2 regions of the Rhodococcus sp. NPDC076796 genome follow, and region 1 is predicted to be linked to the other one. Evidence: predicted binding sites of a transcription regulator. Region 1 holds the regulator's gene; the other holds the start of a gene.
What was found. Region 1 encodes LexA, which represses DNA repair genes until DNA is damaged. Its sites were predicted from a motif close to CGAACANNTGTTCG; they were not measured.
Positions count from the first base shown of each region.

Region 2: the regulator LexA is predicted to act here: its motif matches at 8,772-8,785, upstream of AB0366_RS09305 (DUF222 domain-containing protein).

Region 1 covers NZ_JBFBMS010000003.1:307,484-322,550, forward strand. Annotated here, with positions in the region: gene hrpA (ATP-dependent RNA helicase HrpA) at 1-3,018, shown strand, start outside; gene nrdR (transcriptional regulator NrdR) at 3,031-3,495, opposite strand; gene AB0366_RS11650 (hypothetical protein) at 3,610-3,993, opposite strand; gene lexA (transcriptional repressor LexA) at 4,378-5,061, shown strand; gene AB0366_RS11660 (acyl-CoA dehydrogenase family protein) at 5,138-6,280, opposite strand; gene AB0366_RS11665 (solute carrier family 23 protein) at 6,433-7,704, opposite strand; gene ptsP (phosphoenolpyruvate--protein phosphotransferase) at 7,727-9,457, opposite strand; gene AB0366_RS11675 (DeoR/GlpR family DNA-binding transcription regulator) at 9,628-10,395, shown strand; gene AB0366_RS11680 (1-phosphofructokinase family hexose kinase) at 10,392-11,402, shown strand; gene AB0366_RS11685 (fructose-specific PTS transporter subunit EIIC) at 11,412-13,457, shown strand; gene AB0366_RS11690 (HPr family phosphocarrier protein) at 13,501-13,758, shown strand; gene AB0366_RS11695 (hypothetical protein) at 13,768-14,856, opposite strand; gene hflX (GTPase HflX) at 14,862-15,067, opposite strand, start outside.
Region 2 covers NZ_JBFBMS010000002.1:851,990-867,056, reverse strand. Annotated here, with positions in the region: gene AB0366_RS09350 (septum formation family protein) at 1-646, opposite strand, end outside; gene AB0366_RS09345 (ankyrin repeat domain-containing protein) at 681-1,073, shown strand; gene serS (serine--tRNA ligase) at 1,085-2,338, shown strand; gene AB0366_RS09335 (hypothetical protein) at 2,349-3,218, opposite strand; gene AB0366_RS09330 (lysophospholipid acyltransferase family protein) at 3,305-4,045, shown strand; gene AB0366_RS09325 (GNAT family protein) at 4,055-4,540, shown strand; gene AB0366_RS09320 (HAMP domain-containing sensor histidine kinase) at 4,541-5,992, opposite strand; gene AB0366_RS09315 (response regulator transcription factor) at 5,989-6,672, opposite strand; gene AB0366_RS09310 (hypothetical protein) at 6,802-7,380, shown strand; gene AB0366_RS09305 (DUF222 domain-containing protein) at 7,438-8,757, opposite strand; gene AB0366_RS09300 (DinB family protein) at 9,127-9,702, opposite strand; gene AB0366_RS09295 (CPBP family intramembrane glutamic endopeptidase) at 9,708-10,451, opposite strand; gene AB0366_RS09290 (DUF3533 domain-containing protein) at 10,471-11,742, opposite strand; gene msrA (peptide-methionine (S)-S-oxide reductase MsrA) at 11,873-12,385, opposite strand; gene AB0366_RS09280 (NADP-dependent oxidoreductase) at 12,443-13,474, opposite strand; gene AB0366_RS09275 (HAD family hydrolase) at 13,550-14,386, shown strand; gene AB0366_RS09270 (N-acetylmuramoyl-L-alanine amidase) at 14,461-15,067, opposite strand, start outside.

The DNA.
Region 1 (15,067 bases):
CTTGTGTTTCTGTCGGGGGAACGCGAGATTCGCGACACCGCCGATGCGTTGAACGACCGCAATCTACGCAACACCGAGATCGTTCCGCTGTACGCGAGACTCTCTGCGGCCGAGCAGCATCGAGTGTTCTCACCACACGCGGGCAGGCGCGTGGTGCTCTCGACGAACGTTGCGGAGACATCGCTGACGGTCCCCGGCATCCGCTACGTGGTGGACCCGGGTACGGCCCGAATCTCGCGATACTCGTTGCGCACCAAGGTTCAGCGGCTCCCCATCGAGCCGATCTCCCAGGCATCGGCGCGGCAGCGGGCCGGCCGCTGTGGTCGCGTCGCCGACGGCATCTGCATCCGGTTGTACTCCGAAGAGGATTTCGAGTCGCGTCCGCAGTTCACCGAACCGGAGATTCTGCGTACCAACCTGGCGTCGGTGATCCTGCAGATGACCGCACTCGGGCTCGGCAAGATCGACGCGTTCCCGTTCGTCGAACCGCCCGATCCGCGCAGCATCAGGGACGGAATCGGACTGCTGGAGGAGCTCGGGGCACTGAAGCCTGCCACCAAGGACGGCACTGCGGAGCTCACCCCCATCGGCCGGGAACTCTCGGCGCTGCCGGTCGATCCTCGAATGGCGCGGATGCTCGTCGAGGCCAACGGCAACGGCTCTCTGCGCGACGCGTTGGTGGTCGTGGCCGCCTTGTCGATTCAGGACGTTCGGGAGCGGCCGGCCGAGCATCAGCAGGCAGCGGACGAGAAGCATGCGCGTTTCGCGGTGGAGAACTCCGACTTCCTCGCGTACGTGAAGCTCTGGACCTATTTGCGCGAACAGCGGAACGAGTTGTCCTCCAACCAGTTCCGACGCATGTGCCGTACCGAGTTCCTGCACTATCTACGTATTCGCGAATGGCAGGATCTGCACGGCCAGCTGCGTCAGATCACCCGCGGGCTCGGATGGACGGTGCCCGACGCCGACTCCACCGAGACCGCCCTGCATCAGTCGCTACTGTCCGGACTGCTCTCGCACGTCGGGCTCAGGGAGGGTGACAAGCGCGAGTTCCTCGGCGCACGCGGAGCTCACTTCGCCATCTTCCCCGGGTCGGGTCTGTTCAAGAAGCCCCCGCGCTGGGTCATGGCCGCCGAACTGGTCGAGACCGGACGCCTGTGGGGCCGGATGGCTGCTCGCATCGAGCCGGAGTGGGCCGAGCGGTTGGCACCGCACCTGGTCAAGCGGACGTACTCGGAACCGCACTGGTCCATCAAGCGGGAATCGGCGATGGCCTACGAACGGGTGACGCTGTACGGCATTCCGTTGGTGACGCAACGTCCGGTGAACTATCACCGCATCGACGCCAAGGCGTCCCGAGAGCTGTTCATCAGACATGCGCTGGTGGAGGGTGAATGGAAGACCCAGCACGCGTTCTTCCACAAGAACCGGGCTCTGCTCGACGACGTGGGTGAACTCGAACATCGCGCACGGCGACGAGACATCGTGGTCGACGACGATGCTCTCTTCGACTTCTACGACGCACGCATCGCCCCGGAGGCGGTGTCGGCGAGGCACTTCGACACCTGGTGGAAGAAGGCCCGCAGGCAGGACCCGCACCTACTCGACTTCACCACCGACACCGTCGTCAACTCCGACGCGGCCTCGGTACTGACCGGGGCGTATCCCGACGCATGGCGACAGGGCGAGATCCAGTTCCCCCTGACGTATCAGTTCGAGCCGGGCACCGCGGCCGACGGAGTCACCGCTCGTATTCCGATCGCGCTGCTCGCTCAGGTACAGCCGGTGGGCTTCGACTGGCTGGTCCCGGGGATGCGCGGCGAGTTGGTGACCGCTCTGATCAAGACACTGCCGAAGGCACTGCGCCGCAACGTCGTCCCGGCTCCCGACTTCGCGGCCGCGGCGTTGGCGGTCATGAAGCCGCGCGCGGAAACCCTGGTGACGGCCTTGGCACGTGAGCTGTCGCGGGCTGCGCAGTGCCACATCACGGCGAAGGACTTCGATGTTGCGGCACTGCCCGAGCACCTGAGGATGACGTTCGCGGCCGTCGACCCGTCCGGAAAGGTGTTGGGCAGCAACAAGGATCTGACTGCTCTTCGGACGATCCTGTCACGAGAGGTCGGCCGTCAGGTGGCCAGCGCGGTCGGCGACGCGGAGCGCGCGCCGTCTCTGGCCTGGACCTCCGGCACGCTGGGACGGTTGGAATCGACCGTCACCCGTGATGTGGGTGGGCAGAAGGTCACCGGCTACCCGGCGTTGGTACCCGAGGGACCGGGCGTCGCGGTGCGGGTCCTCAGCACCCCCGCCGAGGCGCGGGCCGCAATGCGGTCGGGAACCCGAGCCCTGCTGCTGTCGACGGCACCGAAGGGAACCAAGGCATTGCTGGCCGGACTACCGACCGCCGAACGCCTTGCCCTGGGCCAGAATCCGTACGGCGGAGTCGATGCGCTCCTCGAAGAATGCCGGGCTCTGGCGGTCGAGGAAGCGATGGATGCGCACGGTGGGCCGGTACGCGATCCCGAGGCCTTCGACAAGCTCAGGGCACTCGTCGACGCGGAGGTTCCGCAGCGTACCGCCGCGGTGCTGGCCCTGGTTCGCCCGGTGTTGACTGCTGCCCTGGCACTGTCCGCGCAACTGCACTCCTCCTCGGGTGAGCCGGCAGACGACGTTCGGGAACAGCTCGACGGCTTGATCTTTCGCGGGTTCGTCACCGAGTTCGGTTCTCGCAGATTGGCGGACCTGCCGCGCTATCTCGCCGCTGCGACGAAGCGGTTGGCGACGCTGCCGAGCAGTGCGGGCCGGGACGCGGCGGCGATGGACGTACTCGATCGGGTGTACGCGTCGTACGGGCGACTGTTGGATTCGCTGCCGGAGAGCAGAAAGAACAGTTCCGGGGTACAGGAACTGTTCTGGATGATCGAGGAACTGCGCGTCGGACTGTTCGCCCAGGGCATTCGCACGGCGTATCCGGTATCGGAGAAGCGTATCGAAAAGGCGATCTCGGACCAGAGTCGCTGACGGGCGGGACTGTCAGTCGATGTCTGCCGACTCGCGGTGCTTGCGCAGTTCGTGGATTTCTTTCTCGAAGTCCTCGGCCGAGCTGAACGAGCGATAGACGGAAGCAAAGCGCAGGTAGGCCACTTCGTCCAGATCGCGGAGCGGACCGAGAATGGCCAACCCCACTTCGTTGCTCGGGATCTCCGCGGATCCCGCTGCACGGATGGCGTCCTCGACCTGCTGTGCCAGCAGGTTCAGCGCGTCGTTGTCGACATCTCTGCCCTGGCAGGCACGTCGGACTCCCTTGACGACCTTCTCGCGACTGAACGGCTCGGTGACGCCGCTGCGTTTCACGACTGCGAGCACTGCGGCCTCGACGGTCGTGAATCGACGACCGCACTCCGGGCAGGAGCGACGCCGCCGGATTGCTTGCCCCTCGTCCATCTCACGCGAGTCGACCACGCGTGAGTCGGGATGCCTGCAGAACGGGCAATGCATGAGGGATCCTCCGTCGTAGCCGATGCTCCGACGACAAACACGCACAGACGAGCACGCACATCGGGGCAGTCTGTCGAGGATACTCAGTCTTCTCGAACCCGACGGGGCCGGTGGTCATCTGCCGGGCGTGTACTCGACGACAGCTCCGTCGTGCACCTCGACCACACCCGCCGGTTGCGCGCCTGCATCGGGGGCAACGGCCCGCAGGTTCGCGATGCCGATCAGTCCGCCTGCGACGACCAGGACCGCCAACATCCACAACATCAGCGAGCGAATCCGAACCGGCTGGCTCGCGAAGTGCGCCGAGGTCGCGTCGAACTCGCGATCGGCCACCTCGCGATCGGTGACGTCGGTCCACGACGGGTCGAGGACGGGCAGGCACGGGCCCGGTTGCGTGGCGAGACCGTGCAACACCGGACGCGCCCGGCGACGACGCTCGACGACAGTGGATCGGGCACGGACACCGGCGGCGGTGGGGCGATCGGTGATGATGGTCATCGGAACCTCGTCTTCGCTCGTTGGATCGATTATTCGATCAGGCGTTCGATGGACGCTTGTTCGAAGTTCTATCACGAGCCTCCGACAAAGTCTGCAGAAAACGCGACACGAGTCGAACAGATGTTTGATTCAACAGCTGATACACGCTAGATTCGTGTCAGAAACCACACGCCACACGAGTCGACACCATCAACTCCAGTCCGCGCAGACCTACCCCGCAGACCGGATCCAGGACACCAGCAGGAGGCCGACAGCATGAAGGACGAGACCTCGACGAGGTCGACCACGCGTTCCACGACAACCGGTTCCAAGACGACCGGAGCCAGGGCCACCGCACCGAAGGAAGCAGCGGGTAAGCCCGCTGCGGAACCGACATCCAAGGCCATGGAAGTCGGCACCGACATCAGTGCGGGTCTGACCGAGCGGCAGCGGAAGGTACTCGAGGTCATTCGCGCTTCGGTCACCGAGCGCGGTTACCCACCGAGCATTCGGGAGATCGGTGACGCGGTCGGTCTGACGTCGACCTCGTCCGTCGCTCACCAACTCCGCACCCTCGAGCGCAAGGGCTTCCTCCGGCGCGACGCCAACCGCCCCCGCGCCGTCGATGTCCGCGGTCTCGACGAGGTGCAGGCCGATCAGGCTGCCGCGGCGGTCGACGGATCGCAGGCATCGGAGGATCAGGATCGATTGCCGACCCCGACGTTCGTGCCGGTGCTGGGCCGGATCGCTGCAGGCGGCCCGATTCTGGCCGAGGAGGCCGTCGAGGACGTGTTCCCGCTCCCCCGCGAGCTGGTCGGTCAGGGTTCGCTGTTCCTGCTCAAGGTGGTCGGTGAATCGATGATCGACGCGGCCATCTGCGACGGCGACTGGGTGGTGGTTCGTCAGCAGTCCGTGGCGGACAACGGCGACATCGTCGCTGCGATGATCGACGGGGAGGCCACCGTCAAGACGTTCAAGCGGTCCAAGGGCGAGGTGTGGCTGCTGCCGCACAATCCGCTGTTCGAGCCGATTCCGGGCAACAACGCCGCGATCCTCGGCAAGGTCGTCACCGTGATGCGCAAGCTCTAGGGATCGTCACCGTATCGACATGCGAAGGGCCGCAGCACATGTGCTGCGGCCCTTCGCATGTCTGAAGATCAGCGGATCACAGATTCAATCCGCGGCCGATGATCTCCTTCATGATCTCGGTGGTGCCGCCGTAGATGGTCTGCACACGGGAGTCCATGTACGCCTTGGCGATCGGGTATTCCTTCATGTAGCCGTAGCCACCGTGCAGCTGCAGACACCGGTCGATCAGTTTGACCTGATTCTCGGTGGTCCACCACTTCGCCATCGCGGCTTCCTGGACGGTCAACTTGTCTTCGTTGAGCAGTTCGATGAACTTGTCCACCATGATGCGGGTGGCGGTGGTTTCGGTGGCCAACTCCGCCAACACGAAGCGCGTGTTCTGGAACTTGCCGATCGACTTTCCGAACGCCTTGCGGTCACGGCAGTACTGAATGGTCATGTCCAGCGCCGATTCCATCGCCGCGGCAGCGACGACGGCGATGGAGAGCCGCTCCTGGGGCAAGTTCTGCATCAGGTAGATGAAGCCCATGCCCTCGTCGCCGAGCAGGTTGGCGGCGGGCACGCGAACGTCGGTGAAGCTCAGTTCGGCGGTGTCCTGGGCCTTCATGCCGATCTTGTCCAGGTTGCGGCCTCGCTCGAATCCGGGCATGTCGCGTTCGACGACCAGCAGGCTGAAGCCCTGTGCGCCCTTCTCGGGGTCGGTGCAGGCCACGACGATCACCAGATCGGCATTGATTCCGTTGGTGATGAACGTCTTCGAGCCGTTGAGCACCCAGTCGTCACCGTCACGTACGGCCTTGGTCTTGATGCCCTGCAGGTCGCTTCCGGTGCCCGGCTCGGTCATCGCGATCGCCGTGATCAGTTCGCCGGAGCAGAATCCGGGGAGCCAGCGCTGCTTCTGCTCGTCGTTCGCAAGATCGATCAGGTACGGCGCGACGACGTCGTTGTGCAGGGTGAACCCGATACCGCTGTACCCGCCGCGGGTGGTTTCCTCGGTGACGATGGCGTTGTAGCGGAAGTCCTTGACTCCGCCGCCGCCGAACTCCTCGGGCGCTGCCGTTCCGAGGAAGCCCTGCTTACCGGCCTCGACCCAGACGCCGCGATCGACGATGTTCTGCTCTTCCCACTTCGCGTGGTTCGGCGCTACGTGCTGATCGAGAAATTTCCGGTAGGACTCCCGGAACAGCTCGTGCTCGGGCTCGAAAAGTGTGCGTTCCACGAATGTCTCCTTGTTCGGTGCATACCGGCAGCGACCACGCGAAATCTCTACGGATCTCGGTCGCCGGTACGACTGACGTCACAGGGAAACACTACGTCCGCGGTGTCGGGTCGGTCGATGACCAAAACGCGCGCGATCCGTGACCGACCTCGCTAACGACCTCGTGTGCCTGCACTCCTCGCGAGCGCCGAGACGATCGGGTAGCCGAGAAGGATGCCCACCGAACCCCAGGCGATACCGCCGAGCTCGACCGATCCGACGGACAGTGTCAGGTCGCCGATTCCGGCGACGAGCGCCGCAGCGACGACCATGAGATTGACCGGATCGGTGAAGTCGACCTTCGCGTCGGTCCAGATGCGTACGCCGAGCAGCCCGATGAGGCCGTAGAGAACCAGGGTTGCGCCGCCGATGACCCCGTCGGGCGCGGTGAAGATCAGTGCACCGAACTTGGGCGAGAACGCGAGCAGCATCGCGGTGATCGATGCGACCCAGTACGCCGCGGTCGAGTAGACGCGAGTGGCGGCCATGACGCCGATGTTCTCTGCGTAGGTGGTGGTGCCCGAACCGCCGCCGGCTCCGGCGAGTGTGGTCGCCAGCCCGTCGGCGATCAATGCGTCACCGGCCACGTCGTCGAGGTTCTTGCCGGTCATCGCGGCGACGGCTTTGACGTGCCCCACGTTCTCGGCGACGAGGACGATCACCACCGGCAGCGCCACGAGGATCACCGACAGCTCGAAGGACGGACCGCGAAACTCGGGTAGACCGATCCAGCTCGCCGCGCTCAGTGCGTCGAGACGCGGTTGCGCGATTCCCCCGGTGACGGCGGCGAACACCCAACCCACGACGACACCGAGCAGAATTCCGAGTCGCCCGATCAAGCCGGGTCCGAGCGCCGTCGCCAGCAGAATCGCGATCAGGGTGACGGCTGCGATCAGCGGCTGTGCCTCGAACGACGTGGTGGCGGCCGGTGCCAGGTTCAGCCCGATCAGCACGACGACGGCACCGGTCACGACGGGCGGCATGGCCGCGTCGAGTACCCGTTGGCCCGCGAACTTCACCACGAGGCCGACGGCTGCCAGTACGACGCCGACACACAGGACCGCTCCGAGTTGGGCGGCGGGTCCGTTCGCTTGGGTGGCACCGAGCGGGGCCAGGAAAGCGAAGGAGGAACCCAGATAGCTGGGAACACGCCCTCGGGTGATGACGAGGAACAGCGCCGTTCCTATGCCCGAGAACAGCAGCGTCGTCGAGACCGGAAATCCGGTGATCGTCGGAACCAGCAGTGTTGCACCGAACATCGCGACGACGTGCTGCATTCCGATACCGATGGTGCGTGGCCACGTCAATCGTTCGTCGGGCGAGACCACCGCCCCGGCTTCGACGGTCTTTCCGTTTCCGTGCAGCGTCCAACCCAGAGTTCTCATGATGGAAGGCAACACTATTGGATCAGCCGAGGATCGCACTCACTGCCTCGCGGGCAGCGGCGGTGCTGTCCGTCTCGAGGGCTGCGGCGGCCGCTTCCTTGCACTGATCGAGCGTGACCGTCGCCAGCTTCGACCCCACGTGCGCGACGGCAGCCGATGCCGCCGACAGCGAGGTAATGCCGAGTCCGACCAACACGCAGGCCAGCAGCGGATCAGCAGCGGCCTCACCGCAGACGCCAACGGGTTTGCCCGCCTTGGCTCCCGCGGCCGCGGTGTGCGCCACGAGTGCCAGCACGGCCGGCTGCCACGGATCGGTCAGGCCGGCGAGCTGAGCGGACATACGGTCGGCGGCCATCGTGTACTGAGCCAGGTCGTTGGTGCCGATCGACAGGAAGTCGACGTGCTCGAGGATGTGTTCGGCGAGCAGCGCGGCGGCGGGGATCTCGATCATGACGCCGGGGGTGAGTCCGCGCTCGCGCACGTCGGCGGCGAAATCCTTCGCCTCCAGCGCGGTCGCGATCATCGGAGCCATCACCCACGGGGAGGAGTCGGTCGCCTTGGCGGCCGCTGCGATGCCGTCGAGCTGGCGGTACAGAATCCCGCGGTCGGCTTCGGCGATGCGGATGCCGCGGATGCCCAGTGCCGGGTTGGCCTCGTCGGGATGCGTGGCGAACCGAAGTGGCTTGTCCGAGCCTGCGTCGAGAGTTCGCACGACGACCTTCTTGCCCGCGAACGCGTCGAGTACCTGGGCGTAGATTTCGGCCTGCTCGTCGACGGTGGGTTCGGAGTCGCGGTCGAGAAAGCACAGTTCGGTCCGAAACAGTCCGACGCCGTCCGCTGCGCTGGACCGTGCTGCGCGGGCACCGGCACCGTCCTGGACGTTGGCGAGAATGTCGACCGCGTGGCCGTCGGCGGTGGTACCGGGGCCGACCCACTGGGACACCCGGTCCAGCTCGTCGCGGGCAGAGACGACGGCGGCGCGGGCCGACTCGGCGTCGGGCTCGAGTTCGATGCGGCCGCTGGTGCCGTCGACCGATGCGTTCGTACCCGCGGCGATGTCGTCGAGGCCGGCCACGGCAACGATGCAGGGAATGCCCAGCTGGCGCGCGATGATCGCGGTGTGACTGGTCGGACCGCCCAGCGAGGTGGCCAGACCCACGATCAGCGCAGGGTCGAGGCCTGCGGTGTCGGCGGGTGCCAGGTCGTCGGCGAACAGCACCGACGGTTCGTCCGGAACCGGGACACCGGGCTCCGGCACGCCGAGGATCTCGGCGATGACTCGGTCGCGGATGTCGCGCAGATCGGTCACGCGCTCGGCCATCAGCCCGCCGAGCTGGGTGAACATCGCGGCAAACTTCTCGGTGGCCGCGGCAGTGGCGGTGACCGCCGAACTGCCCTTCGCGATCGAGGCGCGCGCGGCTCCGAGCCAACCGCGGTCCGTTGCCATCGCGGCGTTGGCCGACAGGACTTCCGAGGCAGCTCCGGTCGCCAGCTCCGCGCGACCACGCAGGCGAGCGGCGACGGCGTTCGCTGCGGCGTCGAAGACGTCCTTCTCGGCACCTCGATCCGCCTCGGCCACCTCGCCGGTGTCGGCTGGGATGGCGGGACGGGCACCGGGGCGGATCACTCGGCCGTATCCGACGCCGGGCACGACAGGCGTGCCGTGCAGCGTGGTCTGCGCTGCTCCGGTTCCGGCTGCATCGACTGTCGTGTCGCTGTGTCCGGTCGAAACGGTGCTAACCGATCCCGTCATGTGGTCCTCCTCGGATCCTGCGTGAACAAAGGTCTTCGTACTGTCCGGCGAGCTGTGGTGGGGGCCATCACTCGTATGTGTTGTGACCGAGATTACTCCAAACCCTTGACATGTCAACACACACGGGCGTAAAACAACATAAAGCAACATCAACATGGAAGGAGACGCAGGTGTACGCAGAAGAACGACAGCACTCCATAGCCGAACTGATCAGCACCCAGGGACGCGTCTCCGTCAACGATCTCTCTGCCACCTACGGCGTCACCACAGAAACTGTGCGACGCGACCTCGCCACCCTCGATCGAATGGGCGTCGTGCGCCGCGTCCATGGTGGAGCAGTACCCGCATCGGCGCTGACCACACTCGAACCGGGCGTCTCGGAACGCGAATTCACCCGCGCCGATCAGAAGGACGCGATCGCGGCCGCCGCCCTGTCCTTCCTGCCGCCGGTCGGGGGCAGCGCCGTGTTCGATGCCGGCACCACAACGGGCCGACTCGCCGGTTTGCTTCCCCACGATCGTGAGCTGACGTTGGTGACCAACTCGGTCCCGATCGCCGCTCGCGCCGCGACGATGCCGAGTGTCAGCCTTCGACTGCTCGGCGGTCGGGTACGTGGGACCACTCAGGCGGCTGTCGGCGACGAAGCGCTGAGCGCCCTCGAATGGCTCCGTGTGGACGTCGCGTTCATCGGCACCAACGCCATCAGCGTCGGGCACGGACTGTCCACTCCCGACAGCGACGAGGCAGCAGTCAAGCGTGCCATGGTCGAGGCGGCGAACCACGTTGTGGTGCTGGCGGATTCGTCGAAGATCGGCCGCGAGCACCTGGTCAGCTTCGCCCGAGTGGGCTCCATCGATGTCATCGTCACCGACAGCGACATCTCGACCAACGACCGTAAGAAACTCAGCGACAAAGGAATCGAGGTGGTGATCGCATGATGGTCACACTCACGGCCAACCCGAGCATGGACCGGACGGTCACACTCGACACGCCGCTCGTCCGCGGTGGCGTACACCGGGCATCGACGTCGTCCACCGACCCAGGAGGCAAGGGCGTCAACGTCGCTCGCGTACTCGGCGGATCGGGAGTCGAGGCGCTTGCGGTGCTCCCGGCCAACACCGGAGACCCCCTGCTCGACGCGATGGCCGCGAAGGGAGTGCGGTATTCCGCGGTTCCGACGTCGGGTCCTGCACGGACCAACATCACGGTGAGCGAGGTCGGTGGCACCACCACCAAGATCAACGAGCCCGGTGCCACGGTGTCGGAGCGGACCCGCGCGGAGCTGCGGGAGCGGATCCTCTCTCTCGCAGTCGATGCCGAATGGGTGGTTCTCTCCGGTTCGCTTCCGCCGGGCCTCCCCGTCGACTGGTATGCCGAGCTCGTCACTGCGCTGCGTGCCACGTCGGCGAAAGTTGCGGTGGACACCTCCGACGAGCCACTGCTCGCACTCGCGGCGGCGTTCCCGGCGTCGGCACCCGATCTGATCAAACCCAATTCCGAGGAACTCGCCCAACTCACCGGGTACGATTCCGAAGAGCTGGAAAGCGCAGCGGCGCAGGGTGATCCGACGGCCGCGATCGCAGCCAGCACGATCCTTCTCGGCCGAGGCGTCGGCGCGGTACTGGCCACTCTCGGCAGTGCCGGAGCCGTACTGGTCACCGAGGACGGTTCCTGGTACGCCAGCCCGCCCCCGATCACCGCGGTCAGCACGGTCGGCGCAGGCGATTCCTCGCTCGCCGGCTACATCCTCGCCGATGCCGAGAACTGTTCCGACGCAGACAAACTTCGCCGCGCCGTCGCCTACGGAACGGCAGCAACCGCGCTTCCAGGCACCACGCTTCCACTGCCCGAGCAGACCCACCCGAATTCGGTGACGGTCCGTGCGCTCGACATCCCCACCTCCGTCAGCCCGTCCACGCTCTCCCCTTCTTCGAACCGTCTCTAGGAGCCCGCAATGTCCACCCCCACCGAAGATCAGCAGATCATCGCCGAGGATCTGATCCTCCTCGACGCCGATCTCGGCGAATCCAAGGAAGCCGTCATCGAACGCCTCGCAGGCGTTCTGGCTTCCGCGGGTCGCGCAACCGAGACCGATGCCCTGCGCGACGCCGCTCTGGCCCGCGAAGCGCAGTCGGCAACCGGCCTGCCCGGCGGCATCGCCATCCCGCACTGCCGCTCCGAAGCGGTCACCTCCGCCTCGCTCGGATTCGCCCGGCTGAACCCCAAGGTCGATTTCGGTGCCCCCGACGGCCCGGCCGACCTCGTCTTCCTCATCGCAGCGCCGGCCGGTGCCGGTTCGGCGCACATGAAGTTGCTCTCGAGCCTGGCGCGCGCACTGGTCAAGCCGGAGTTCGTCACCTCGCTGCGCAACGCGTCCTCGGCTGCCGAGATCGTCACCCTCGTCGACGGTGTCATCAACCCGGCGGCGAAGCCGGCTTCGACGACCCCTGCGGCAGCTCCCGTGTCGACCGCCAAGCACAGCGCGGCCGCTGTCCCGGCCGAGGCCACTGCCCCCAAGCACATCGTCGCGGTCACCGCCTGCCCCACCGGAATTGCGCACACCTACATGGCTGCCGATTCACTCGTCGCAGCGGGTGAGCGTGCCGGAGTCACGGTTCATGTCGAGACCCAGGGCTCGAGCGGCAGCACGCCGTTGGACCCCTCGATCATCGCCGGAGCCGAGGCAGTCATCTTCGCCACCGATGTGGGCGTCAAGGGCCGCGAGCGTTTCGCCGGCAAGCCCGTCATCTCCTCCGGCGTCAAGCGCGCCATCAACGAGCCCGATGTCATGCTCACCGAAGCCCTGCGCGCTGCGCTGAATCCGGACGCCGCTCGCGTCGGCGGTACCGCAGTGGCGGCCGGCTCGAACGAGTCCGCAGGCGAACTCGGCTGGGGCACCCGCATCCGCCAGATCCTGCTCACCGGCGTCAGCTACATGATCCCGTTCGTCGCTGCCGGTGGTCTGCTGATCGCCCTGGGCTTCCTGCTCGGCGGATACGAAATCAAGGATGTCGCCGAGGGTATCGTCGTCAACAACTCCATCACCTCGCTGCCCGAAGGCGGAATCGCCGCCTACCTCGGTGCCGTGCTCTTCCAGATCGGCGCGCTGTCCTTCAGCTTCCTGGTGCCCGCGCTGGCCGGCTACATTTCCTACGCCATTGCCGACAGGCCAGGTCTGGCACCAGGATTCACCGCAGGCGCGGTGGCCGTTCTGGTGGGTGCAGGCTTCATCGGCGGTCTCGTCGGTGGTCTGATCGCCGGCTTCGTCGCACTGTGGATCAGCAAGTGGAAGATCCCCACGGTTCTGCGCGGCCTCATGCCCGTCGTCATCATTCCGCTGTTCGCCACCCTCATCGTCGGCGCGATCATGTTCCTGCTGCTCGGCAAGCCACTCGCCGCGATCACCAGTGGACTCACGGACTGGCTCAACGGCCTCAGCGGTTCCTCGGTCATCATCCTCGGCATCATTCTCGGCCTGATGATGTGCTTCGACCTCGGTGGACCGGTCAACAAGGCTGCCTACGCATTCGCCACCGCAGGCCTGTCGGTCACCGATACCGCCTCGCTTCGCATCATGGCAGCGGTCATGGCCGCAGGAATGGTGCCGCCCCTGGCCATGGCACTCGCCTCGACCGTTCGCGCACGCCTGTTCACCGAAGCCGAGCGCGAGAACGGCAAGGCTGCATGGTTCCTGGGAGCTGCATTCATCTCCGAGGGCGCAATCCCGTTCGCAGCGGCCGATCCGTTCCGCGTCATCCCCTCGATGATGGCAGGCGGCGCAGTGACCGGCGCGATGATCATGGCGTTCGACGTCACCCTCAGCGCACCGCACGGCGGCATCTTCGTGTTCTTCGCGATCGGCAACATCCTGTGGTTCATCCTCTCGCTGGCGGCGGGCACCATCGTCTCCGCGTTCCTGGTCGTCTCCGCCAAGCAGTTCGTCAAGAGCAAGAACGCCCCGTCGGACGCCGAACTCGATCCCGCACTCGCCACCGTCTGACACTCGCTACGATCGCAACAACCCCACTACGAAGGAGCACCACATGCCCAGCACCACAGTCGCCGTCGGATCCTCGATCGGTCTGCACGCTCGACCCGCAGCACTGATCGCCGACGCCGTCGCCGAAGCCGGCGTGGACGTCACCCTCGCAGTGGCCGACTCGGAGCCCGTAGACGCAGGTTCGGCCCTGATGATCATGACGCTCGGGGCCACCAAGGGCACCGAAGTCACCGTCACCAGCGACGACCAGGCAGCACACGACAAAGTGGTCGCACTCGTCGAAGCAGACTTGGACGCATAGGTCCAGCTTCTAGCGAGAACGCATCGATCGCCGGACGGTGAATCCCACCGCTCCGGCGATCAGCACCACACCGGCAGCGACGGCCGCTCGGAATGTCCATTCCGAGTCCGTCGCTGTCGGCGTCTGCGCAGGCTGGTCGGGAACGACGGTCGGCGATACCGGCTCCACAGCAGCAGGTTCGGGCGTGGACGTGTCGAGCGCTACCGCGTCGGGGATCCTCAGAATGGGCGGAAGAGTGGCCTCGGCGGGTCCGAATCCTGCCTCGGATGCGATGAGCAAGGACCCGTCGTCGGTGAAGACCAATGCCTCACCCTGCGGCTGATCGGGCAACGGCACCACGGCACGAGACGCTGTCGGATCGACCAACGTCGACGCGATGTCCCCGCCCGACGGGCGGAACAGGTAGGCGTCGGTGTAGGTACGCACTGCTGCCACGGCACCGTCGGCGCTCACCGCTCCCCCGGTCGCCAGTATCGATCCGACCACGAACGGCGGCCCACCGACCGTGTCGGTTGCCGTGAATGCCAGATCTCCGACCTTGCGCATCGGCGTCGGCCCAGGGCTGGACAGATCGGCGACGGATTCGTCGCCGGCAGGTACGTACACCCCGCTCACGCCCGAGAGCTCCTTCGTCACGATCACCGGCCTACCACCGGGCTCGATCAGTATCGTCTCGGCGTCGTGCGCGCCGTCGGGATAGGTCAGTCGGTACAGTTCTCCCGCACCCGAGGCCGGGTCCAATCGCGTCAATGCCACCGTGTCGCGGCGCATCTGATTGTCGCCGATGTCCGCCAACCACAGCGAGCCGTCGTACGACGTCAGGTCCTCGACGTCGTACGGGTCGACGGGCACGTCGATCCATCGCTGCACCGAGCAGTCGGCACCGAGCACCGCGACCCGATCATCGGCTCCGCTGTCACCGATCGCGTACAGGACCCCGTCGATCGAGGTCAGCCCCGACAACTCGGCGAGGCCGGGATCTGTTGGCCGACAATACGTTTCGGTCTCGATCGGCGCAGCGAAGGCAGTACCCGAGAACGCGATCGTCGCGGCGACTGCAGCCGCCACCGCTCCGCCCACCACCAGCCGTGGCCCCACCGAGGTCAGACGCTGGGCACGGTCGCCGTGAATTCGACGAGCGCTGCCGCAAGTGACTGCGGCACACGAGCTTCCACGCGTGTGCCCTCTTCCTCGTGGGTGGATTTCACGATCCGGCCATCGGTGTGGATTCGCGCGACCAGATCACCACGCGTGTAGGGCACGAGAACGTCGACCAACACGTCCGGCTCGGAGAGGATCTCGGCCAAGT
Region 2 (15,067 bases), on a different contig from region 1:
AGGTGCCGGTGGGCCAGACCTTCGACTGGTCCTGGTCGAGAATCGAGCCGGTCATCTCCATCAGTGCGCCGGTGTTCGACGGCATCTGCACCCCGCAGCGCAGCGTCCGCTCACCCTTGGCCCACCCGGCCTGGCTGGGGAACATCAGCCCGACGCCGAACCGCCCGTTGGGATCGAACTTGGCTCCGACGTAGTCGTCGACGGCCGCCGCGCAGTGTTCGTCGCGCAATTCGCTGAACCGAATGGATCCGGGATACGGCGAGCCCGGTCCGAATTCGACGCCGGGGTAGACGCTCATGTCGATGTCGCGAGCCACCTCGAAGCGGTGGGGATCGGCGCACGATACTTCGGCGAGATCCTGTCGGTCCGTCTCCGGATCGTCGGTGGGCGTCCACTGCAGGCATGCGCCCGGATCGGCCGCACCGAAGGAGGACGCCGAAACTGGCCCATCGGTCGCGGGCCCACTGGCCGTCGCATGGGTGGTGATCTTCTCGGGCGTCGAGAACCCGTCGGAGAGAAAAACCGTCGCCCCCGCGGCCAGCACCGCACCGACCGCAACCATGGCGAGCCCACGTCGAGCTGTGGTTGCAGACAGTGTTCGCCGAGACTTCTCGCTCGGCGGGGAGTCTGTTTCGTATCCGGACATCGCCCTCCATCATGCCCGAGTATGTTCGGTCCTCATGAGCGACCCAACAGGTGACGACGACCTCAGCGAGCTCGCCGGCCGACTGTTCGCGATGGCCCGCACCGGTGACGCGGCCGCTCTGGCGAGTTACGTCGACGCCGGTGTTCCGGTGAATCTGCACAACGAATCGGGCGACACGCTGGTCATGCTCGCCGCCTACCACGGGCACGCCGACGCGGTGCGGGTGCTGGTCGAGCGCGGTGCCGATGTGAACAAGCCCAACGACAAAGGGCAGACCCCACTCGCGGGCGCGGTCTTCAAAGGTGAGGACGACGTGGTGCGCGTGCTCGTCGACGGTGGAGCCGATCCGCACGGCGGCCACCCGTCGGCAATCGATGCCGCCACGATGTTCGGACGCGAGGACTACCTGGGGTTGCTCGGCAAGTAAGGTTCCCTCTCGTGATCGACCTGAAATTCCTTCGCGAGAATCCCGATGCAGTGCGCGCCTCGCAGCGCACCCGAGGCGAGGACCCCGCTCTCGTCGACGCACTTCTCGATGCCGACGCATCCCGCCGGGCCGCGGTTCTGGCCGGCGATCAGCTGCGTGCCGAGCAGAAGGCGTTGGGAAAGCAGGTCGGCAAGGCTTCCGCCGAGGACCGTCCGGGTCTGCTCGCCGGAGCATCGGAGCTGGCTGCCAAAGTGAAGGCGGCCCAGGCTGCCGAAGCCGAGGCCGACGCGGCTCTCGACACCGCCCACCGCGCGATCTCCAACATCGTTCAGGACGGCACGCCCGCAGGCGGCGAGGACGATTTCGTGCTGCTCGAGACCGTCGGGCAGATCCCGGAGTTCGATTTCGAGCCCAAGGATCATCTCGAGCTCGGTGAGTCGCTGAATCTGATCGACATGGAACGCGGAGCCAAGGTCTCGGGTTCGCGCTTCTATTTCATGACCGGCTACGGCGCATTGCTGCAGCAGGGATTGCTGCAGCTCGCCGCGCAGAAGGCCGTCAAGAACGGGTTCACCATGATGATCCCGCCGGTGCTGGTGCGGCCGGAGATCATGTCGGGAACCGGATTCCTCGGCGCACACGCAGACGAGATCTACCGCCTCGAAGCCGACGATCTCTACCTCGTCGGAACCTCGGAAGTTGCCCTCGCGGGCTACCACTCGGGCGAGATCATCGACCTCGCCGACGGCCCCAAGCGGTACGCCGGATGGTCATCGTGCTTCCGCCGCGAAGCGGGCAGCTACGGCAAGGACACCCGCGGCATCATCCGAGTGCACCAGTTCGACAAGATCGAGATGTTTTCCTACATCAAGCCCGAGGACGCAGCCGCCGAACACCAGAAGCTGCTCGAGTACGAGAAGGAGATGCTCGCAGCCGTCGAGTTGCCCTACCGCGTCATCGACACCGCAGGCGGCGACCTCGGCTCCTCGGCCGCTCGCAAATTCGATTGCGAGGCATGGGTTCCCACCCAGCAGGCCTACCGCGAGCTGACCTCGACCTCGAACTGCACGACCTTCCAGGCCCGACGCCTCGGCGTGCGCTACCGCGACGAGAACGGCAAGCCGCAGACCGCAGCGACCCTCAACGGAACCCTCGCCACCACCCGCTGGATCGTCGCGATCCTCGAAAACCACCAGCAGGCCGACGGCACCGTCCGCGTCCCCGAGGCGCTGGTGCCCTTCGTCGGGACGGATGTTCTGCGCTAGTTGGGTCGGCTCAGGCGATGTCTCCGATGCAGTAACCCTCGCCGCCGATGGTCAGCACGAACGTTCGGTTCTGGTACACCCCGGCTGCGTCGATGATGTCTGCGTTGACCTGGGTGTAGATGCCGTTCTGCCCGGTGACGAACACGCTGTCGGGATCGAACGAGGTGATGCCGGGCAGGATGTTCGGATTCTCCACCAACGGCGGGACAGTGGGAACGCCGGTGCCGATGGCATCCCAGGTCTGACGGCCGTCACACACCAGTGGGTACGCCTCTTCCACATCGCTGGGGTTGACCGGAATTCCGGCGAGACGCCCCAGGTAGCGATCGACGGTGTAGACCGCGTCCGCCGCGTCGAACACGGGGGCGGTGCCGGTGGGGTAGACGGTAGGGCACGCGTAACCGGAGGCGATCTCACTGCGCTTCACGCTGACCGTCGCGGTGGGCCCGGTCCACGTCACCGCGTACTGGCCGTCGACGCCGGGGGCGGCAACGGCAGCGAGGATGGCCTCGGGGTCGACGTACATGGTCGGAATGTCGGTGGGCGGAACCGTCCAGCACCGCGCCGTGACGACGCCGATTCCGCCGCCGGTGAGGTCGCCCACGAACGGTCGCAGCGCCATCGCGGCATCGGGGTTACCGGGAACCTCGCCGACGGGTGGGCCGGGCGGAATCGGTGGGGGCGTGGTGGTGGTCGCGGGGGCCGTGGTCGGAGTCGTCGTCGACGTCGTTGCCTCGGGGGTGTTGCTCGTCGCCCCGGATTGTTCGGACGGCAGTCCGACTGCGGAATCGCAGGCCCCCACCAGGGTGAGCGTTGCGATCAGCGGCAGCGCGGTTCGGACGACCCTGGTCCGCCGTGGTGATGCCGCACTGTTCTTCACTTCGTTTCTCCCCCGTTGCTTTCGACCGGACCTGTCATCTCCCGGACCTTTTCTCCGGCATCGTCCACCGACTACGCTAACGGACTGTGGAACCCGTCTACCGATCAGTCATCGGCATCGCTCGTGCAGTGTTCGCGTTCGAGGGCCTGAAATTCGACGTCGAGGGCGAGGAACACATCCCTGCCACCGGCGGAGCCGTCATCGCCGTCAACCACACCGGATACATGGACTTCACCTACGCCGGGCTACCGCCGCGACGGGTGAAGCGCTACATCCGGTTCATGGCGAAGAAGGAAGTCTTCGACAACAAGATCTCCGGCCCGATCATGCGTGCGCTGCGGCACATCCCCGTCGATCGTGGAGCAGGCGCTGAGTCGTACAAGTCGGCCGTGGAGAGCCTGCGCAACGGCGAGCTCGTGGGCGTGTACCCGGAGGCGACCATCAGCCGCAGCTTCGAGATCAAGGAATTCAAGTCCGGCGCAGCGCGCATGGCCATCGAGGCAGGCGTGCCGATCATCCCGACGGTCATCTGGGGTGCGCAGCGCGTGTGGACGAAGGGATACCCGAAACGGTTGGGCCGCACCAACACTCCCATCTCGATCGCGGTCGGTGAGCCGTTGCCGCCGGTCGGTCCGCCGAACGAGCTGACCGAGAAACTGCGGACAGTGATGCAGAAGATGCTGCTGGAACTGCAGGAGAGCTACCACCACGAGCCGGGCGCGTACTGGGTTCCGGCACGATTGGGCGGCAGCGCACCGACCCTCGAAGAAGCAGACAAGCTCGACGCCCAGGACCTCGCGGCACGTGCGGCCAAGCGGGCCGAGTAGAGCACGGCGATGAACCTCCGCGGTGAACGGGTCGTGTTGCGGCCCGTCACCGCCGAGGATGTGCCGCAGCTACGCCGAATACTGCACACCCCCGAGGTGTACGCGCGGTGGGGCGACGAGGACGCCGACGAGAACTGGCCGTTCGACAACCCCGACGAGAAGCGTCTGGTCGTCGAATTGGACGACGCAACAGTGGGATTGATCCAGTACGGCGAAGAGACCGATCCGATGTACCGGCATGCGTCGATCGACATCTTCTTGGACCCGGCAGTGCACGGCCGCGGCGTCGGAAAGGACGCCGTCGGCACGCTGGTGCGATACCTGACAGTCGACCTGGGGCATCATCGGTTGGTGATCGACCCCGCTGCCGACAACGCTGTGGCCATAGCCTGTTACAGCGCAGTCGGTTTCGAGCCCGTCGGAATCATGCGCAAATACGAGAAGGGTCCAGGCGGCTGGCACGACAGCCTCTTGATGGACCTGATCGTCGAATAGCTATCGGTGGTTCGCCGGAGTGGAGCCTGCGGAACGACCGGTAGGGCTAGGAAGTGTCAGTCGGAATCGCGCGCCGGTAGGCCCTGCGGCACAGACGAGTTCGCCGCCGTGAGCGCGCGCCAGCGTGCGCGCGATCGACAGCCCCAGCCCGACGCCGCCGGAAGAACGGTCCCGTGCGGAGTTCAGCCGGACCAGCCGCTCGAAGATGCGCTCGCGATCGGCTTCTGTGACGCCGGGACCGTCGTCGTCGACGGTGACGAACGCCTGTGAATCGGCCCCTGTAGTCACTCGGACGGTACCGCCGGGCGGCGTGAAGCGAGCAGCGTTGTCGAGGACGTTCGAGATAATCTGCTCGACGCGGCCCACGTCCACCCTGACCGGCACCGGTTGCGCGCCGTCCACCTCGAACCGGACCTGCGGGGACAGCAGGGCCGCGCGATCGACGGTGCGTCGAACCACGTCGGCGAGGTCCGTGTGGGTCAGCTCCAGCTCCGAAGTGTTCTCTGCACGAACGGAATCGAGCATATCGCCCACCAGGCGCGACGCCCTGGCAGATTCGCCGACCAACAGCTCGCTCCATCTCCCGACCCGATCGGGGCGGTGCTCGGCGTCGCGCTGCAACGACTGAGCCAGCGCCGAGATCCCGGCTACCGGCGTACGCAATTCGTGTGCCGCGTCGGCCAGGAACCGTCGCATGTCCTCCTCTGCTCGACGCGCCGACTGCGCTGCGGCAGCCTCCTTGCGCTCGGCGTCCTCGAGGGCGTCGAGCATCTCGTCGACGGCCGATGCTGTGCGGCCCAGGTCTGTCTTCGGCTTCGAAGGCAGTAGCCGGCGGCCCCTGTCGCCGTTGGTGATTCGGCGCGCGACCGACGTCATCGAGTCCAGGGGCGACAGCGCGCGCCGCACCGCGTAGATCAGCGCGGCGGCGGCCAGTAACAGAGTGACTGCACCCGCACCCACCATCAGAATGCGCAACTGTTGGCGAACATCGGCGATCGCGGTGGTGTCGCCCAGCAGTGACAGCGTCGAGCCATCGGGCAGCGGCTCGGTGATCTCCAACGAATCCGACGGCGGGGCAGGGGGATCGGGTGGACCGGGAGGGTTGGGATCCTTCGACTGTCCGGCGGGCGGAGCCGGGGTTGCTGGCCTGATATCCGGCCCGGGCGGTGCGTTGCCGGGAACGCCGTAGACCGTGCCGTCCGCAGCGGTGACGCGAACGCGGATGGCGTCGCCCTGGAGAGACTGCACCAGATCGCTGGATTCGACGCCGCTCTCCACGAGCTCGATCGCACGGGATGCTCTGTCGGTCAACCGCGCTTCCAGATCGCGCCGAAGCTGTTGACCCAGAACGACATCCACCGATGCTCCGACGATCACCAGAAGTACCGCGAACAGGACGACGACAGTGGCGACCACTCGCGTACGCAACGACGGCGTCTGTGTGCGGTTCACTGCGGGGCCCGCAGAGCGTAACCGAGGCCCCGGACGGTGTGAATCAACCGCGGTCCGTGGGCTTCCATCTTGCGACGTAACGCACTGACATGCACTTCCACCAGGTTGGCGTCGTACGCGCCGTAGCCCCAAACCGATTCGAGGATGGACGTTTTCGAGACAGTACGACCGCGCTGCGCGACGAGGAAGGTTGCCAACCGGAGTTCGGTGGCCGTCAGATCGAGGACCTGGCCGGCGCGGGTGACTACTCCCGCGGATTCGTCCACCATTAGATCGCCCACCTGGATTGCGTCCGAGGATCTGCCGCGTCTACGCAGCACCGATTTCGCTCGCGCGACCACCTCGTCGAGCTGAAACGGCTTGACCACGTAGTCGTCTGCGCCGTCGCTCAATCCGCGCAGGCGGTCTTCCAGCCGATCCTTCGCGGTGACCATGATGATTCCCGCGTCGCTGCTCTGGCGGACGATGTCGATGAGCGCGAACCCGTCCCGCGCGCCGGGCAGCATGACGTCGAGAATCACGACATCGGGGCGGAAGCCTGCCATCGTGGTCTCGAAGTCGTCGCCGTCGGGCAAGGACGCTGCGGTGAACCCCGCGTCCTCGAACGCGGCCATCAGCGCTTCTCGGATGGGTAGCGAGTCCTCCACCACCATCACCCGGGGAGCGGAACTGTATGTCATGCCTCGATTGTCACCCACCAGCTGAAGTGATCCTGAAGATGCGCGCGGCTTCAGGGTGACTTCAGCTAGCGGCGGCAGGGTCGATGACAGACCGAAACGAACGACACAGACCCCGACGAAGGAGTGAACGTGAACGATCAGACGCAGCCGATCCCCGCCGCCTCGAACCCGGAGCCAGTCCCCGGCGACGCGGTTCGAGAGACCAATCCGAAGCGGTGGAAGGGACGGGTACCGCTGGTGGCGACGGCGGCAGCGGGACTCGCAGTCGGTGCGCTGGTGGCCTCGGCAGTCTTCGCTGCGACTGGGCCGGACGCCTCGCCCGGAGTGTCCACGGTGGCGTCGTCTTCGACACTCGGGCAGCGAACCGACGGCGGTGGCGGGTCGGATGTACCTGCGGTGCCGGCAGCTCCGGATTCCGGTGACGGAGCTACGGTTCCCGCTGTTCCGACACCACCGGGATCTGCGGACGGTGCTACTCCTGCGGCACCGGGGGATGAGGCAACTCCGCCTACTCCGCCCGCCGGTGGTCCGGGTAGGGGCGGGCCGAGTGGACAAGGTGAGGGTGGTCCTGGCAAGGGTGGACCGGCTTCACTGTGCGCCCCGGCTGACGGCGCGACGCCGCCTGCGCCGGCCGATGGTGCGCCGCCGCCTGCTCCGGCCGATGGCGCGACGCCTCCCACTCCTCCAGCAGCCCCGTCCGGTTCCTGATCCAACTTCTTCCAGCCCCGCACCGTGTTCTCGGTGCGGGGCTGGTGTCGCTTTGCCTCAGGCTATGTAGGGGCCTGCTCGGGCGTGGGATGGTCTGGGTTGTCGGTAGGGGTCGACGGTTGCCGGTGGGATGAACCAGGGGTGGTTGTCGGTGCCGATGAACACTTCCCAGTCACTGTGGTGCATGAGTCGGTGGTGGAATCCGCAGAGTAGGACGAGGTTGTTCATGTCGGTGGGCCCACCGTCGGCCCAATGCCAAATATGGTGTGCCTCTGTCCAGGATGCGGGTTTGCCGCAGCCGGGGAAGGCGCAGGTGTGATCTCTCGCGATGAGGGCTTTGCGTTGTTTGGCGGTGACGGTGCGTGCGGTGCGGGCGAGGTTGATCGGTGAGCCATTCTCGTCCATGACGATGGCGGTGAGGACACAGTCGCACGCCAACTGTCGAGAAGTATTGCGGGAGAGTGGTCCCATCCAGGGCAGCCACCCAACAGTGGTGCCGTCGCCGAACAAGTCCCCGTATGCGCCACGATCTGAGGCAGGGTGGCCGCCGTCATCGGATTCGTTTGCGGTGCGGGTGTTCTCGTCGTCGGTGATGTCGTCGGTGTCTGCACTGTCGCGGAGGTCGGTGAGGTCGCGCAGGCTGATGTGCAGGTTCAGGTGCGGGCGTTCACCGCCCTCGATGGGCCGGCTACTGGAGGCCAGGTACTGGTCGAGGATGTGTCCGAAGGCGTCGGCTCTGCGCCTGGCGGGGCTTCGATCGTCTTGGGTGCCGTCGGCTGCGGGTTGGGGTTCGGTCAACGGTGAGAGTGCGGTGAGGAGTTTTTCTCCGGTGATCGCATCGAAGTCTCCTTTGAGTACCAGCCGCCCGTTCAAGGTCTTGGAGGCGAAGAGTTCGTTGCGGTCGGTGTTCTCGGGTGGTGGTGTCTTGCCGCCGAACTCGTCCTCGAGCTTGGTGATCGCTGCTCGGATCCGGCCGGTGCGTGCTTCGGGCCCGGTCGCGGCGGCGATCATCGCGGTGCGGGCCATAACGCGACCCTCTTCCGGGAGGTCCTTCGGTGGTGTTTCGGCGAAGGTGAGGATCAGCGCGGCGTGGTCGACGGACATGACGCCGGTGTTCACGGCGTCTGCGATGTCGGGGAAGTTCTTCAGGCCGCGGGCGAGGGCGACGATCTTGGTGGCCTTGGCCGGCGAGAGAAGGGTGGTGGAGGTCAGCCAGCCGGCGGGTCCCGGGAAGCCGAGCTTCTCCCGTGAGACGCGGGTGTCGATCTCTGCGACGAGGGCGATGCGTCGGGCTTCGAGCAGTTGGATTCGGTGGGAGACCTCGGCGGATTCAGCGAGGAGTTCGCTCTCGCTCAGTTGCCAGATCTCCGTGGTCATGGAAGCAAGTGTATCGAACGCGCGTTCGACTGGCAACCATTGTGCAATCGAAAACTATTGCCACGCTTAACTATTCGCTATCCAGAACCTGTCGGTGGCGTGTGGTATCAGACCGCCACGCCGTCGTGCGCGTGCGATCTGCCGCCCTTGCGGCTTACCCGTACGCCCTCGGGCAGTCGATCACCGACGCTTGAGTCGTCGAACGGTCCGCTCCAGATGTCGGACTCTGCCGCATCACGCACTACCCATCTATAGACGGGAGTCGCCGGCAGAAGATGTCCGCGTCGATTCCTCGGTACGACTGGAATCCGTGGGGTGCGTATCTCGAACGAACTGGTATTTCAGTCCGTCATGTCTTCGGATGAACTATCAATCAAATTCTCGCGCAACGGTTTCCAGTTCGTCTCGATATGCCGCCCACCATGCTGCGTCGCCGTCGGCCATGTTTTCGTTGCCCAATCGGAGTCCGACGGAATCGTCGATGAGTTCTCGCACGATGTCCGCATGCCCAGCGTGTCGGTTGGTTTCGGCGACAAGGTGCACGAGCACGCGGTGCAGAGTTATTTCCTGCCTCTCGACGGGCCAGTGCAGGACGCGTCCGACGGTGTCGAGGTCGTTCGATTCGATGGTCTTGTCGGCGTGCAACCAGGCCTCGCGGTACAGGTCGACGATGAACTCCGAGGATTCGTCGGCAGCGGCCCACATATCGGAGTTCAGTCGCGCCTCGGCTGATTTCACCAAATCCGCGAATGGGGCGGGGAACTCGCGGCCGAAGGTGATGCCGAAATAGCCGTACTCGACGATCGACAGGTGCTTGATCAGCCCCAAGAGATTCGTCCCCGTGGGCGTCATCGGTCGTCGTTTCTGGTACTCGGTGAGGCCGTCGAGCTTCCACAGCATGTTTTCGCGCGCGATCCGCAGGTACTGGTGCAGCTCGTCTTTCATGTCTTTCAGCTCACCGACGCGTGCCAGACCAGCGCGGCAGCCAGCGCGCCGAGTCCATTCAACGACCAGTGCAGGGCGATGGGCGCGATCAAACTTCCGCTGCGGCTGCGCAGCCACGTGAACACCACACCCGCTGCGGCAGTGGCCACCACGGCCAGCGCGATACCGACGACCTGCCCGAACAGCCCGCCACCGAGAAATCCGCTCAGCCCCACGTTGCCGGCCGTCAGTCCCAGCGAGGACGCGATGTGCCAGAGACCGAACAGCAGAGATCCGGCGGCGAACACACCCCGAGCTCCGTAGATGCGACCCAGCGTGCCGTGCAGCACCCCGCGGAACGCGAGTTCTTCCGGGATGACGGTCTGCAGGGGGATGACGATCATCGATGCGACGATGGCGGCGGAGACGGTTGCGTACCGGTCGGCCATGAAGAACGGCCGAGTCAGTGGCAGCAACGCACCGATCGCGACGACGGTCAGGACGACCCCGACGGCTCCGAGTGCGTACAGAGATCCGGCCTTCCACTGCTTCGGAGACAGTCCCAGTTCGGCCCACCCCAGACCGCGACGGTTCGCCAGGACGACCAACAGAACCGCGGCGATCGGAACCGTCGCGATACTGGCCCACACCGTGGTGAAGTGCGCGATGAGGTTGGTACCCACGAGTACGAGGACGACGATCGCGACGTCGAGGTAAGCGTGGAAGGCGCGTCGGGGTACCACGCTCCCGGCCGTATTCACAGCAAGCATTGGATCGAGTGTACTGGCGTCAGCTGAGAGCGCCGGTCGAATCGAGGCTCCGGTCGAGGCCTTTGCCGTCGTAGATGCGGGTGAACACCACGCCGAACACGAGCCCGATGAGCAGTCCGAGAGACGTCATACCCACCGAGTGCAGCAGCCCTGCGTCGAGTGAGGCGTTGAAGTACAGGATCGAGCGGGTGCCGAGGAAGATCTGGTGCATCGGCTCGAACTGCGCCAGCCAGGTGAACAGCCGCGGGCTGGCTTCGAGGGGGATGGTGCCGCCCGAGGACGGCAACGCCAGGATGATGAACACGATCAGATTGATCAGCAGTCCTGCCGTGCCGAATGCGGACATCACCGCCAGTGCCGTGATGCCGACCGCGGCGATCGCGTACGCGCCGTACATCCACAGAGTCCAGGCATGGGTGATCGGCATACCGAGCAGATGGCTGATCAGCAGATAGAGGGCAGACACCAGCATGGCCAGGACGATCATCACGAGCCATTTCACGAGCAGCGTCTGGAAGCGGTTGATCTGGGTCGGTCCCCGATGGATGTACTTGGGGCCGATCTCTGTGGGCGTGAATCCGAGTAGGCCGTCGACGAGGGCGCTGACGATGGTCGCACCGGTGAAGCCCGCCAGGACGAGCAAGAGCGCGTAGTAGAAGGCGGACAGGCCACCGCCGGTGCCGTCGGGCAGAGGATCGTATTGGGCAACGATCACATCGATCGGCTGCGCGAGGGTGAGTGCGCTTGCACCGGCGAGCTGAGTCTCACCGAGCTGCCCACGCACCTGCTCGGTGATCTGCTGTCCCACAGTCTGATTGACCGCCTCGAAGGCCGGTGTCGCCACTCCGGTCACGAGTGACATCCCGAAACTGCCGGCACGTGGGTTGGTGTAGACCGTGATGATCGGCTTCTCGACGTCCCCGGGAATCACGCTCGCCTGGGCGAGAATTCCCATCCTCTTGGTGAAATCGCTCGGGATGACGATGGAACCGTAGGCCTCGGCCGTCGACAGCAATGATTGCGCCTGCGCCGGACCGACTTCCCGAAAATCGACCTTCTCCGGATCGACGTTCTGCAGCAGACCGTCGACGATGTCGTTGCCGATGTTGCGTTGCTCGCCCGCGAGGGTGTCGCCCTCGTCCTGGTTGACGATCGCGATGGGTAGGTCGTGCAGATTGCCCCTGGGGTCGAGCACACCGCCCAGATACAGCGCGGCGAGAAACGACATCAGCGCTGAGACCACCAGGATCGGCGCAAGCCAGAAACGAGGCGAACGAAGGACGTCGGCCATCGACCGAGGGGTTCTGTCGGAGGTCACCGGATCAGTGTCGCAAAATTGTTGTGCAACTTCTGCTCCACTCGACGCCGCAACTGGCGGGATCCCGCCAGCGGAAGCGAGGAGTGGAGCAGAAATCAGAAAGTCAGGCGTTCGCTCGCCGCGGCAGCTTCCACTCCGGACGCACCCAGTGGCAGGTGTAGCCCTCGGGGTACTTCTGCAGGTAGTCCTGGTGCTCGGGCTCGGCTTCCCAGAAATCTCCGGCCGCGGTCACCTCGGTGACGACCTTGCCCGGCCACAAACCGGAGGCGTCGACGTCGGCGATCGTGTCCTCGGCGACGCGCTTCTGCTCGTCACTGAGGTAGAAGATTGCCGAGCGGTAGCTGGCACCGATGTCGTTGCCCTGACGGTTCTTGGTGGTGGGGTCGTGGATCTGGAAGAAGAACTCGAGCAGATCGCGGTACGTCGTCTGGGTGGGGTCGTAGACGACCTCGAGTCCCTCGGCGTGATTGCCGTGATTGCGGTACGTCGCGTTGGGGACCTCGCCTCCGGTGTATCCGACGCGGGTCGAGATCACTCCCGGGAGCTTGCGAACGAGCTCTTCGGCTCCCCAGAAGCATCCTCCGGCGAGAATGGCGGTTTCGGTGGCTGCAGACATCGTTGCTCTCCTAGCTCATTATCGGTCGATACGTGGGGTTCAACGAACGAGACGCCGTCATAATTCCGAGTCGTGGGTGCGTTCGCCGACCTCGAGCACCAGCTTGCCGGTGTTGGCACCGTCGAACAGCAGGTTCAGTGTCGATCCGAAGGCGGTGACGCCGCCGATCTCGATCTGCTCGCGTGCCGTCATTCTGCCGCTGGTGAGCAGTTCGGACAGTGCATCGATGCCTTCCTGGTAGCGATCGAGGTAGTCGAAGATGATGAAACCCGTCATCGATGCCCGATTGATCAACAAGGACAGGTAGTGCGCCGGGCCGGGCTGTGGATCGGTGGCGTTGTAGCCGGAGATGGCTCCGCACAACACCACTCGCGCTCCCTTGCGTAGCCGGGAGAGGGCCGCGTCGAGGATTTCACCGCCGACGTTGTCGAAGTACACGTCGATGCCCTTGGGCGCAGCCGCCTTCAGGCCCTTGTACACCGACTCGTTCTTGTAGTCGATCGCCGCGTCGAAGCCCAGTTCTTCGGTGAGCCACGCGCACTTCTCGGGTCCACCGGCAATGCCGATCACAGTGGCTCCCTTGGCTTTCGCGATCTGACCCGCGATGCTGCCCACGGCTCCGGCGGCTCCGGAGATCACCACGGTGTCGCCCTCGGTGAGCTTGCCGACGTCCATCAGGCCGAAGTACGCCGTCAGCCCGGGGAACCCGAGCGCTCCGAGCCACGTGGGTGCCGGTGCGATGGATTCGTCGACCTTCTGCACGCCTGTCCCGTCCGACAATGCGTGCTCGGTGACGCCGAACGACCCCGAAACTATCTCTCCGACAGCATAATCGGGATGATGGGATTCCAGCACCCGTCCCACGGCGTGCGCCCGCATCACCTCGCCGATCCCGACGGGCGGTACGTACGAGCGCGCATCGTTGAGCCAGCCGCGCATCGCCGGGTCGAGTGAGACGTAGTCGACGGTGACGACGAACTCGCCGTCGCCCGGCGTGGGAATCGGTTCCTCGGTGAGGTTCCACGTCGACTCGTCGGGACGTCCCACCGGGCGCTGAGCCAATCGGATCTGACGGTTCACAGATGTCATCTACCGTTCCTTCCACATCGAAGACGTGCATGTCGAAAACAGGGTGCCTCGACACTAGGGCAGAATGACGTCACGATGACCAACGCGCCGAACACCACCCGCCTCGCCCCCCGCCTCGTTGCCAGCGACGTCGACGGCACCCTGCTCGACCAGCACGAACGCGTTACCGAACGTACTCGGCGCGCCGTTTCGGCCGTCGTGGCCGACGGAGTTCCCTTCGTCCTGTCCACCGGCCGGCCGCCGCGGTGGATCCACCCCGTCGTCGATCAGCTGGGATACGCGCCGATGTCGGTGTGCGCCAACGGCGCGGTGATCTACGACGCCGCCAACGATCGCGTGCTCAGCGCCGAGACGCTCTCGGTGCAGACACTGCAGTGGTTGGCCGACGTCGCCTACCGCGCGTTGCCCGGCTGCGGTCTGGCCGCCGAGCGAGTGGGCCGGACGGCACACGACTCGGCCACGCCGCAGTTCGTCAGCTCCCCAGGCTACGAGCACGCCTGGCTGAACCCGGACAACGTCGAGATGACCGAGGACGACGTGGTAGACGTTCCGGCCGTCAAGCTGCTGATCCGGTTGTCCGGTTCCACCAGCGGACACATGGCCGACATCCTGTCCCCGCTGATCTCCGGTCGAGCCGACCTGACGTTCTCCACCGACAACGGACTCATCGAGCTCTCGGCACCGGGCATCACCAAGGCGTCGGGCCTGGCCAAGGTCGCCGAGACGCTGTCGGTGGACGTGAAGGACATCGTGGCCTTCGGCGACATGCCCAACGACGTGCCGATGCTCTCGATGGTGGGACTGGGCGTCGCGATGGGTAACGCGCATCCCGCTGCCGTCGCGGCGGCGAACGAACAGACCGTCACCAACGCAGAAGACGGAGTGGCGCACGTCCTCGAACGCTGGTGGTGACGCGTCGGTCCTGGGGCGTTTCGAACGAGAGAAGGGCCGAGTCACCACGGTGACTCGGCCCTTCTGTTGTTAGCTCAGCCCGCGGGTGCGGGCTCCGGCGCGGGAGCAGGCTCGGGTGCAGGAGCCGGCTCCAACGGTGCTGCGACGGGGTTCTGCATCTCCGCGTTGTAGGTGTCGTTGTACGTCTTGATCACCGTGGTGACGATTCCGGTGAGCTCGTTGAAGATCAGCGAACCGTTCTCGAAGTCGGTCCGGAAGCCTTCCGGCACCCGGAACTCGTCGGTGAGCGGCAGACCCAGGATGCCGTCGACGCCACCCTGCTGCACGTACTGCTGGAAGATCTTGCCGATGACGGCCACGGCCTGACCGGCCATGTTGGTGATGATCTCGCCGTTGGCGAACTGCGCCTTCTCACGGCCGCCGCTCACCTGCACCAGACCGCTCACCGGAACGCCGAGCGAGCCGGTTTCTCCGCCGGACGCCAACCACTTCTGTGCGACCGGACTGGTCGCCGCCAGTCGCTGCAGCTCGGCGACCAGGGCCGGGATGTTCTCGCCCAGAGTGGAACTGACGTCAGTGCCCGGACGTGACGGGGTCGAATCGGTGACCGCAGAATCCGGAGTGGTGTCGGGCGCATCGGGCGATGCCGGAGTGGCGTCTCCGCCGCCGAGGTTCGCCGCA